Regions from separate parts of the Paenibacillus sp. FSL H7-0737 genome, predicted to be linked through region 3. Evidence: riboswitches for the same ligand, from Rfam matches in the RefSeq annotation. Region 3 holds a riboswitch; each other region holds the start of a gene.
The links. Region 3 has a riboswitch for cyclic di-GMP ahead of H70737_RS04765 (glycosyl hydrolase). Riboswitches for the same ligand answer to the same signal wherever they lie in the genome.
Positions count from the first base shown of each region.

Region 1: linked by a shared signal. The riboswitch ahead of H70737_RS30145 (bifunctional diguanylate cyclase/phosphodiesterase) and the one ahead of H70737_RS04765 (glycosyl hydrolase) in region 3 are both predicted to bind cyclic di-GMP.
Region 2: linked by a shared signal. The riboswitch ahead of H70737_RS30560 (anti-repressor SinI family protein) and the one ahead of H70737_RS04765 (glycosyl hydrolase) in region 3 are both predicted to bind cyclic di-GMP.

Region 1 is NZ_CP009279.1:1,196,067-1,199,280, forward strand. Features, by position in the region: gene H70737_RS05180 (Zn-dependent hydrolase) at 31-1,272, shown strand; cyclic di-GMP riboswitch class I at 1,505-1,591, shown strand; gene H70737_RS30145 (bifunctional diguanylate cyclase/phosphodiesterase) at 1,713-3,214, shown strand, end outside.
Region 2 is NZ_CP009279.1:411,215-414,428, forward strand. Features, by position in the region: gene H70737_RS01835 (2-oxoglutarate dehydrogenase E1 component) at 1-674, opposite strand, end outside; cyclic di-GMP riboswitch class I at 1,146-1,230, shown strand; gene H70737_RS30560 (anti-repressor SinI family protein) at 1,258-1,413, shown strand; gene H70737_RS01840 (helix-turn-helix domain-containing protein) at 1,616-1,945, opposite strand; gene H70737_RS01845 (TasA family protein) at 2,115-2,720, opposite strand; gene sipW (signal peptidase I SipW) at 2,813-3,214, opposite strand, start outside.
Region 3 is NZ_CP009279.1:1,094,985-1,098,198, reverse strand. Features, by position in the region: gene H70737_RS04770 (glycosyl hydrolase) at 1-321, opposite strand, end outside; gene H70737_RS04765 (glycosyl hydrolase) at 475-2,025, opposite strand; cyclic di-GMP riboswitch class I at 2,038-2,117, opposite strand; gene H70737_RS04760 (sugar phosphate nucleotidyltransferase) at 2,255-3,214, opposite strand, start outside.

The DNA of each region.
Region 1 (3,214 bases), 100 kb from region 3:
TCATGAATACCCAGGATTGGAGATATTAGCATGGATAGAAAGAGAAGATATCAGGCTTTATTTGATAATATTAATCAATATAACTCGGGTGAGAAGGGCATCACTAGAATTGCCTATACAAATGAAGAGCAGACATGTACGAGTGCTTTTATGCGGATGTGTAAGGCTGAAAATTTAGATATTCGGATGGATCATTGCGGAAATGTGATCGCTAGAAGGAATGGGAAGATAGAAGGGCTCCCACCCGTTGTAATGGGCTCTCACTTGGATACGGTATACCAAGGTGGGAAGTACGATGGGGTAGTAGGTGTAACGGCTGCTTTGGAAGTGATCAAACGTCTAAACGAAAAAGGGATTGAAACGGATCATCCGATCGAAATCATCTCATTTGCCTGTGAAGAATCCTCGCGTTTTGGGATTTCAACAGTAGGCAGCAAAGTAATGTCAGGGTTATTTCAGAAGGAGAAATATAGATCTTTGAAGGACAAAGACGGTATTACCATGGAAAAGGCATTTTCGCTATGTGCACTGGATTATAACAGTATTGATCAGGCGAGTAGAGAGAATGAAGAATTAAAAGCGTTTTTTGAATTACATATTGAGCAAGGTCCTGTCTTAATAAACAATAATAAAAGAATTGGAATTGTGACTGGAATTGCTGCACCCGTGAGGCTTCATATTCAAATATCAGGGAAGGCATCCCACTCTGGAACGACACCTATGAATATGAGAAAAGATGCTTTTCTGGGTGCCTCAGAAATAGCACTTGAGCTTGAGAAAGCAGCCAAACTCGAACAAGAATTTGGAACGGTTGCGACGCTAGGGGTGATAGATATCTTGAATGGCGCTATGAACGTGGTTCCGGGAGAAGTGGAAATTAAAATTGATATCAGATCTACTTCAGTGGCATCCAGGCAACGTGTGTTAGACCATTTGTATCAAACAATATCCTTAGTACAAGAAAATAGACAACTTGTAATTGAGAGTACGGAAATTATTTCGGAGGAACCCGTCCTATTATCTGATGAGATCAGTCAGGTTCTAGAATCGATTTGTGAAGAGAAAGGGATATCGAGTCAACGGATGATCAGTGGTGCAGGGCATGATGCCATGAACATGAACAAACTTTGCCCAGTAGGGCTTATCTTTGTTCCTTCTGTAGATGGACTTAGTCATCATCCCAATGAGTATACGGATTTAGATGATATCATTATGGGGATTGATATTTTAGAAGAAGCTGTTGTTCGTTATGCGTTTGTAAGACAAACATAATTCGTGTTGAGAAGTAAGTCCCAATGTGACATATATAAATGTTACATTGGGCTTTAGTATCTAATTATATAATTGTTCGCAGAATTGTTGCTTTACATTAATAAATATTATATTAAAGTTAACATTGACGTTTGTGAAAAAATTCCCATTCAAAAAAATTAAATCACAGCGGAGATAGGTCTTTTGGTGGTAGCCTATTTTTAATAGAGTATTTAGGACTAAAAATAGTAAAACAGAATATTGGTAAACCTATTGAAAAATAGGGACACAAAGCCATAGGGTCTAAATCTATTTATAGATATGACAGCCGGTTGCATGTAGTGGGAGTTTCATGCTCTTATTTTTTGACGCATTTGCAGCCGTTATCATTCTGATAGCGGCTTTTTTTTGCTCGTTTTCTAATAAAAAAACGTAATAAATCGGAAAAAGGATGATAGTACATGGATCAGACACAACCACTGAGAGTATGGAGAATGATAGGCCTCGTCATAATGGCAACGTTGATATTTTGGGGGTGCTCTTACTATTTCATAAAATGGACTGCTAACTCTTATGAGCAAGAAGCGGTTGCTGCTACATCAGAAGCTACGATACATGCGAGTAGATCGATTGGAAATATGATACAGGGTGGATTAGATTCATTAGATGGAATTGCTGATTCTATTTCGGAAATCAATTATATGGATTGGGATAAGACCAAAAAATATCTGCATCACTTTGATAAAAAATATAATTTTATTCGAATTAGCATCAACAGCCCAGATGGTAAAGCTTACGCATCAGATGGGACAATGTTTGATGTATCAGATGAAGTAGGGTTCCAAAAGGCTCTGCAGGGTATTAGCAGTATTTCTGATCCATTCTTAGATAAGATCTCCAATAAAGAAATTATCACGATCAATAGTCCACTTAAGTTTAAAGGTGAAGTGAAGGGTGCTTTATCTGCCAGCAAATATACACAAGATCTTTATGATGCTCTTGCAGTTTCCTTCTTTAAAGGTCATGGTTATTCTCAAATCATTGATCAAAAGGGACAAGTCATTATCAAATCGAAGAATCTTGAAGAGGATAAGACAATTGATAACATATTCGAAAGTATAAGTATTGATTCTAGAAATAAGAAACAACTGCAAATCTTTAAAGAGAACATAACCGCAAAAAAATCTGGAGTAGGAATATTTTGGATTAACGGAGATAGCAAAATGGTAGGTTATTCTGGCATCCAGGGGGTTGAGGACTGGTATATTCTCTCCGTGATACCGAAAGATTTGATCATGGCCAAAGCGTCTCAAATGAGTCAGGCGACTTTTCTATTATGTGTAATCATGTTTGTCTTATTATTGATCATATTTGTTAACATTCTATTAAATAAGAGCAAAATTAGGAAACAGATGGAGAGGATTGCCTTTGAGGATGAGTTAACACATCTTCCTAGAACGAATAAATTTGTTATAGATGCTCAGTATTTACTTAAAGAGAAACAGAATACAAAGTTTGCTGTGTTGCAATTTGATATTGAACAATTTAAATACATAAATGAAATTGTCGGTTTTCATGAAGGAAATAGCATTTTGATTCAAGTGGCTAATAGCTTAACAGCAAACACATTAGACGAGGATGTCATTGGACGCTTAGGGGGTGATCGTTTTATTCTTTTCACTTCGTATGACAATAAGGCGGAATTATTCATCCGTATACAAGTACTTACTGAACAAATGAGCGACTATACGTTTGGAAATGAAGAAGGTTTTAGGCTAGTGATTAATTGTGGAATTTACTGTATAGATGATCGTCAGAGCGATATCCTCACATGTATTGACCGAGCAGGAATCGCTTGTAAGTCCATTAAAGGTGGATACAAGAGTTCATGCACTTTCTTTGACGAACAATTGCTATTGCAGATACACGAAGAGCAAGACATCGTAAGAAAGATGGATGCTGC
Region 2 (3,214 bases), 680 kb from region 3:
ACGAGTGCGTCATTGCCTTCCAAGCTGAAACGCTTCTGACCCACAAAGGTTTTGTGAAGGAAGGTTTCAAATTGCTCTACTTGGATCAGGCGGTTTAGCAGCTCTTTACGTTCTGCATTATTTAAAGGCGCTGGTGAGCTTGTGGATTCTGCCTGTCTGTTCAACCATTTCAGTTCTTGTTCTTCATGCACATGCCCGAATTCATAGGCGATTGTCTTGGTGTAAGCCTGACGCATACGCTGAACTGCATCCCATCCGGTATGCACATCATTCGGCGCATTCTCCCAAATGAGCGTGGCAGGTAGTGCGAGCAGATCCTCACGAGTCAGCTCATAGGTTTCGAGTTCAAGATATTTAGCCATGGGATTGTGATCGCGCTCAAGCGGATCAATATCAGCGGCCATATGGCCATATATACGAATATTAGCGATTAGCTTGGAAGCTCTTACTGCCTTTCTAAGCCATTCGGTGTCTCCCGAAATGCGAGGCTGTGGAGCCGGTTCGCTATCCGGTGTTAGGGGTGGGGGACCCGAATTTGTAAAAAGCTCGCGATAATTATTCTCTACGGTGGAAGGATCTTTCACAAACTGTTCATATCTTTCTTGAATGTAGCCTAAATTGGGTCCGTAATACTTACTCCAAATGGATTCGTTATAGGGCTCTTTGGCTGCCATGAATACATCCTCCTTAACGGATGAACTCCATACGTGACATTTTGTGTCAACGCTTACTGGAGCTGTGATGATTGCGGTTTCATTTCTCATCTTATTGTGCTACTTTCCACACGTGTAATCAATTCATTCTTTCGTCCAATACGTTCGCAAAATGGTATGGGTTAGCTTGTTCTAATGAAAAGAACGCTGTTTCTTCTCATTACCCATTCCTAAGGCCCACTAAAATGATTCTAATATCCTTATTTTTAACTAATAGGGAAGGAAGTATCATTATATTGGCTTAATTAATTTTATGAATGGGACGAGTATCGTGTTAATAGGACAAGATATCGCACAAAAGCGCTTCTATTTTTTGTTTTTTAATGGAAAAACTAATCAGAAATCGACACACTTTTCCACTTTAGTATAGTATAATGTTATTGCAGTTAGCGATTTTCATATATTTCAAAGTAGATCCTTTCGTGTAAAGGGTCCAGTAAAAGGTAAACCTGCCGAAAGACAGGGGCACAAAGTCGCGGGTCTAAGGTAGAAATACTATGACAGCCGGATTGCCTGGGGACGTAAAATCTTAGGAGGAGATTTTTTGGACAAGTCCAACCAGGGAAGCAACAGAGAACAGCAGGTCATTGATCTAGACGTTGAGTGGGTACATTTATTATTAGCAGCTAAGAAGGCTGGCATAAAGGCAGATGAAATTCGTCGATTCTTTCATGAGAAGACTGTGCAAGCCGTGCAGTAATACATTTAGTGCGTTATATTTTGAAAAAGGGCCCAGCGATAACTCGCTGGGCCCTTTTTCGGTATATAAGAAAGTATATAAGATAAATAGTCCTTATATTTTACTAGAATATAAAACGCCTTCGCGGTCCATGTTAGGAGGGCGAAGGCGCTTATGTTTAATAGTATGAGTAGAAGAGGATCTTATCAGGTCAGGTGGAATATTAATCCTTCTGATCAAGGCGCCATTTCTGGTAGTCCAGAAACTCCTTGAATTCGCGTTTGCTTATGCCTGAGGCCATAGCTTCCTGCACCAATCGGAACCATTCCGAATCTAAAGGTGACTCCTCAGCATCATTAGGTTCTCCATAGAGCAAAGCGTGGATGGATACCTGAAGCGCATCGGCGATCTTTTCGATAAACTGGATTGAAGGATTGGATTGGATGTTTCTCTCCACATTGCTAAGATACGACTTAGCAACATCCGCTCTGTCCGCAAGCTCAGATAGGGACAATCCCTTTTCTAGGCGGAGATGCTGGATACGTTGGCCCATATTTTGTGACACTATGCTGACGCCCCTCCGTAATTTTTGTTATTAGTATAGCAAATATCATTAAATTCGACAAAGTTTATTGTAAAGAGAAGAGCAGCATCTACTTATCCGCTTTCCGGAATCAGGATCTGCTGCTCTTCGAGTATTATATTAAATTATTCTATTAATCTTAGTAATCTTTTTTAGCACCTTGTTTAGCTACGAAATCCCATGTCAGGGTTATGCTATCGCCTTGGAAAATATTTTGATCTTGGTTATTTTCCACAAATTCGAATTGGACGGAGAAGCTGTCATTGGTGCCGGCTTTAATACCAGATGCTTCGGTGAAGAGTTGATCCCAACCAGTATTTTTTACGAGATCCGGATGTTGAGATTTTAAATCAGCAAGCGTAGTTTGATAGACTACATCTTCTGGAGAAACTACGGTTCCTTTATCGTTATTTCTAAGGAATTTGACCTTAATGAATTGGGCTAAATCCAGGTAGTTGTCACCTTTAGCATCCGTAATTTGAGTGGAAGTGTTCAGAATAATAGATCCGATATCGAGCGAACCATCGTTTTTCAATTTGAAGGATTTGGTTACAGTATCACCTGGTTTTAGGTTTGGAATATTTACGATAACTGAAGGGTCGGAGTTCAAATCGAGTGTACCTGCAGCAAATGTAGCAGTGCTTTGTGCAGTGTCACTAAAGTAAGCGAAGGTTCCTCCACCAATCAATGATAAACCCAGTGCTGCTGATGCTACGCCAAGACCCAATGTTTTTTTGATACCCATAATTAAAATTCCTCCTCGGTTTTTGTGGTTTTTTTTATAAAAGTTATATATTGTAACTTCCGGTTCGTAAGCGGAAGCGGACAATCAACGAATTACTGTATTTCAGTTGGGGGTGGAGAGGCGGGCAGTATAGCAGCATTTTTCTTTTCGAGTGCAGCTACAGCCTTCCATGACGAATACAGAGCATAGAGCAGGAGCATCAAGCCTGGTACGATCATGAGCATGACACTTCCAGCTTTGGAAACTGCGAAATTCATAGCGTAACCTACGTAAGGTACGGTGACCCCGGTATACTCAGCTACAACATTCGTGGAACTGGTAGGGTTCATATCAGGCGCATCATTGTTATCGCCTTTCGTGCGATACATGGATTCACCAGTAGCGTTGTTCATTGTTGCTTCTACAACACGGTGAGTAATGAGCAGGTTTTCTTCATTTCTAAAGGTGATCACATCGCCTTTTTTGAAGCGATTCATATCTCCTCCGGGTTTTAA
Region 3 (3,214 bases):
AATTGCCCCCAATTCATAACCATGTAGAACGGCATTTTGTCCCGATGTATTCTTCAGCTTATGAACCAGTTCATCTGGACTTTCTAGATAATCATGCTGGCCAGACAGGATTCCTTTGCCACGTAGATTCACCAAATTACTCAGCAGTTGCTTGGCTTCTTCAGAAGCTGATGGATTGCTTGGTATAGCCGGAGGAAGAGCGGAAGAAACACTCATAGCCTTCGGAAGACCCTTAACCTCTCCCCAAGGCAGCAAGGAAAAAATAATAAACACCGGTAATATAGTAAACAACAATCTGTTTTGCTTATAATATTTACGCAAATAAATCCTCCTTTCGGTAGCTGTACTGCCTCCACAGGTGCTAAATAAACATACCTGTTATCGGACAATCGTCTTCTGACCTAATGAGGACTATAGCTTAGTAGCTCTGCAATAACGCAGAGCTACTAAGGATCGACCTTTAATTTTCATCAATCAGGAGACATCCGGAAGATAAAGTGCACTTGCTGGAACTGTCTCTTTAGCTTGACTAGCACTTTCCCACATCAAGCGGACTCTCGCATCGCCTTCATTTTCGTAATACTCCACCTTGATATCGTATAGCTGGCCAGCCTTCAGCGTTATATTACCCTTACGCTCAGTACCACTTTGCTTAGTCCAACTATCAATCACGGATTGCCCATTCACCCACACACGGATGCCATCATCTGAGGTAGTGTAAAATGTATATTGCTCATCATATAATGGCTTAATTTTACCGCTCCAACGTATGGAGAAACGATCAATCCCGAGGGCGGCATCCGGCGAGCCTTGCCGCCAATTGAAATCGATAATTGCATCAGTTCTAGTAAGAGCTGCTGTTCCCGATAGCTGTATGTTGTTGTAATATTCTCCTGCAAGCCCCTTCACAAGAGGAATTGCTGCCTCACCCTCTTCTTCGGGAGGTACCGGCGCTGGTGCAGCGCTAGGTGTCGGTACCAGACTAGTATTTAATTTATCTCTAGTTAGGGTATAGTTGCTATTCATAAATGTTTTAATTGTATCTGCACTGTTATTCTCGTAAAGCATTTTTCCCCAGCTCATCATATACGTCCATTTACTTTGTGATTGCTGAAGCTTCTCCAGATTAGGCATTTCACCATTCTCCCCGATCGCAATCGGTTTGCCTGCGGCTAGACTCAACAAGCTGTCATAGTATTTTTGCTGGTAATCATTTTCGTATATATCTGCTGCCAGAATATCTACTTTATCAGCACCTGGATAGGTTAGCGCATAAGGATCTGACCAAACATTGGGAGCATTCGGACTCCATACCCATAACAAATTATTTAATTTATGAACGTTAACAAAACGGTCATACATAATATTCCAAAGTTTAGAAAAGTTATTTTTCTTCCCCCACCAGAACCAGTTCCCGTTCATTTCATGATAGGGTCTCCAAAGCACCGGAACATTGGCATCGCGCAAGCTTTTTAGGGAGACTGCCACCTTATCAAGCTCAGCGATCAGATTGTTATATTGCTTGGTACCCGGTGTAACGTAACTATCGAACTCATTCTGACTAAGTGTTTTTTTCACATTATCCCAGTCATAAGAGGTGCCCGGCAGGTTAGCATGAAAAGTCATAGCTACGATCCCGCCCGCTTTATTCCAGTTGATCGCGCTGTTCACCACATTTTGACGCTGCCAGGCCATCGTTCCTTCTGACTGACCGCTGATCGCGCCCAGTTCATAACCGTGAAGAGCGGCATATTGTCCGCTGCTTCCCTTCAGCATATTGTTAATTTCATCTGGACTTTCTAAATAGTCATGTTGACCAGCAATAATACCTTTTCCTGAGATCGAGTAAAAATAGTTAAGCAGCTTTACGGCTTCAGGTGAGGCTCCTGGGGTAACTGGCGTTCCAGAATTTGAAGCAGCTATGACAACAGACGGCGAAATTCCAACAGTAAGCGGAAGTGCAGTCAGAAACAAGACGAGTGACAGAAATGCGCCAAATAATCGATACGTACGGTAAGCTTTCAAAATAATCTCCCTTTCGGTAGCCAGGCTGCCACTCTTTCGAAGGCCCTATAGCTTTGCGTCCCTACCTTTCGATAGGTTTGCCTTTTCAATTTAAGAGAAATAATCTCTCTTACCGTAAGTATCGACGACAATTAATGATATATTTAGTGTTTTTATGACTTTTTTTTGATAATTGAGTCAATTTACCTGTTTCAAGAAATTTTGGATTGGTTAAATAGATAGGTTAGACCTATGAAATGAATTGTTGTAGTTCTATATCATTCCAGTCTAAAGTAATACGAATGTTATCTTCTTCTACTAATTCAGAACCCGTCTGTACCTCTATAAACTCGACATCCGTCAAAGCAAGGATCGCGTGCTTCGTTCCTTCCGGTATACGTACCACGTCCCCAGCCTTCACATTATGTTTTTTCTCATTCAGCACAATACTTGCTTCGCCGCTGACGATTGTCCAAATTTCACTACGCTTGCGATGTAATTGATAGCTGATATTATTCCCCTCGGATATAAAAATCCGTTTGGTCAGCACTTCATTGCCTTCATCATATTTCACATAATCAATAACTTTGTAATGGCCCCAGCGGCGTTCCTCGTACATCGGTCTTTGTTCAAAGGTCTTCAGCACTTCTTTAATCCGTGGACTCTCAGCTTTATGGGTAACTAGAATTCCATCCGGGCTAGCCGCAATGATCAGATCCTTCGCACCAATTACCGTAATCGGAATATCCAGCTCATTAATCAAGCAAGTCCCCTCAGAATCCGCCGTCACAAAACCTTTTCCTACATGCTTGCTGCTCATTTCCTCTGTCAGCGTATTCCACGTTCCAAGATCCTTCCAGAATCCATCATACGGCTGTACTACAATATGTTCTTCTTTCTCCACCACTTCATAATCAAAGCTGATGGAAGACAATAGCTTATACTGCTTCTGCAATTCTTCATATCCTAAAGGCAACCCTTTACGCTGCAAAATATCTAACAAGTACCCTAAGCGGAAGGCAAACACTCCACAATTCCACAATGCATTTTGCTCGATGAGCTGTTCTGCTTGTATACGGTCTGGTTTCTCTTGAAAGTGACTCACCTTCATAAAACCATTTCCCCCCGCCTCTTCGGTGGTAGGAATAATATATCCGTATTTCTCTGAGGCATGTTCAGGAACAACACCCATTAGTGCCAGATTTGCTCC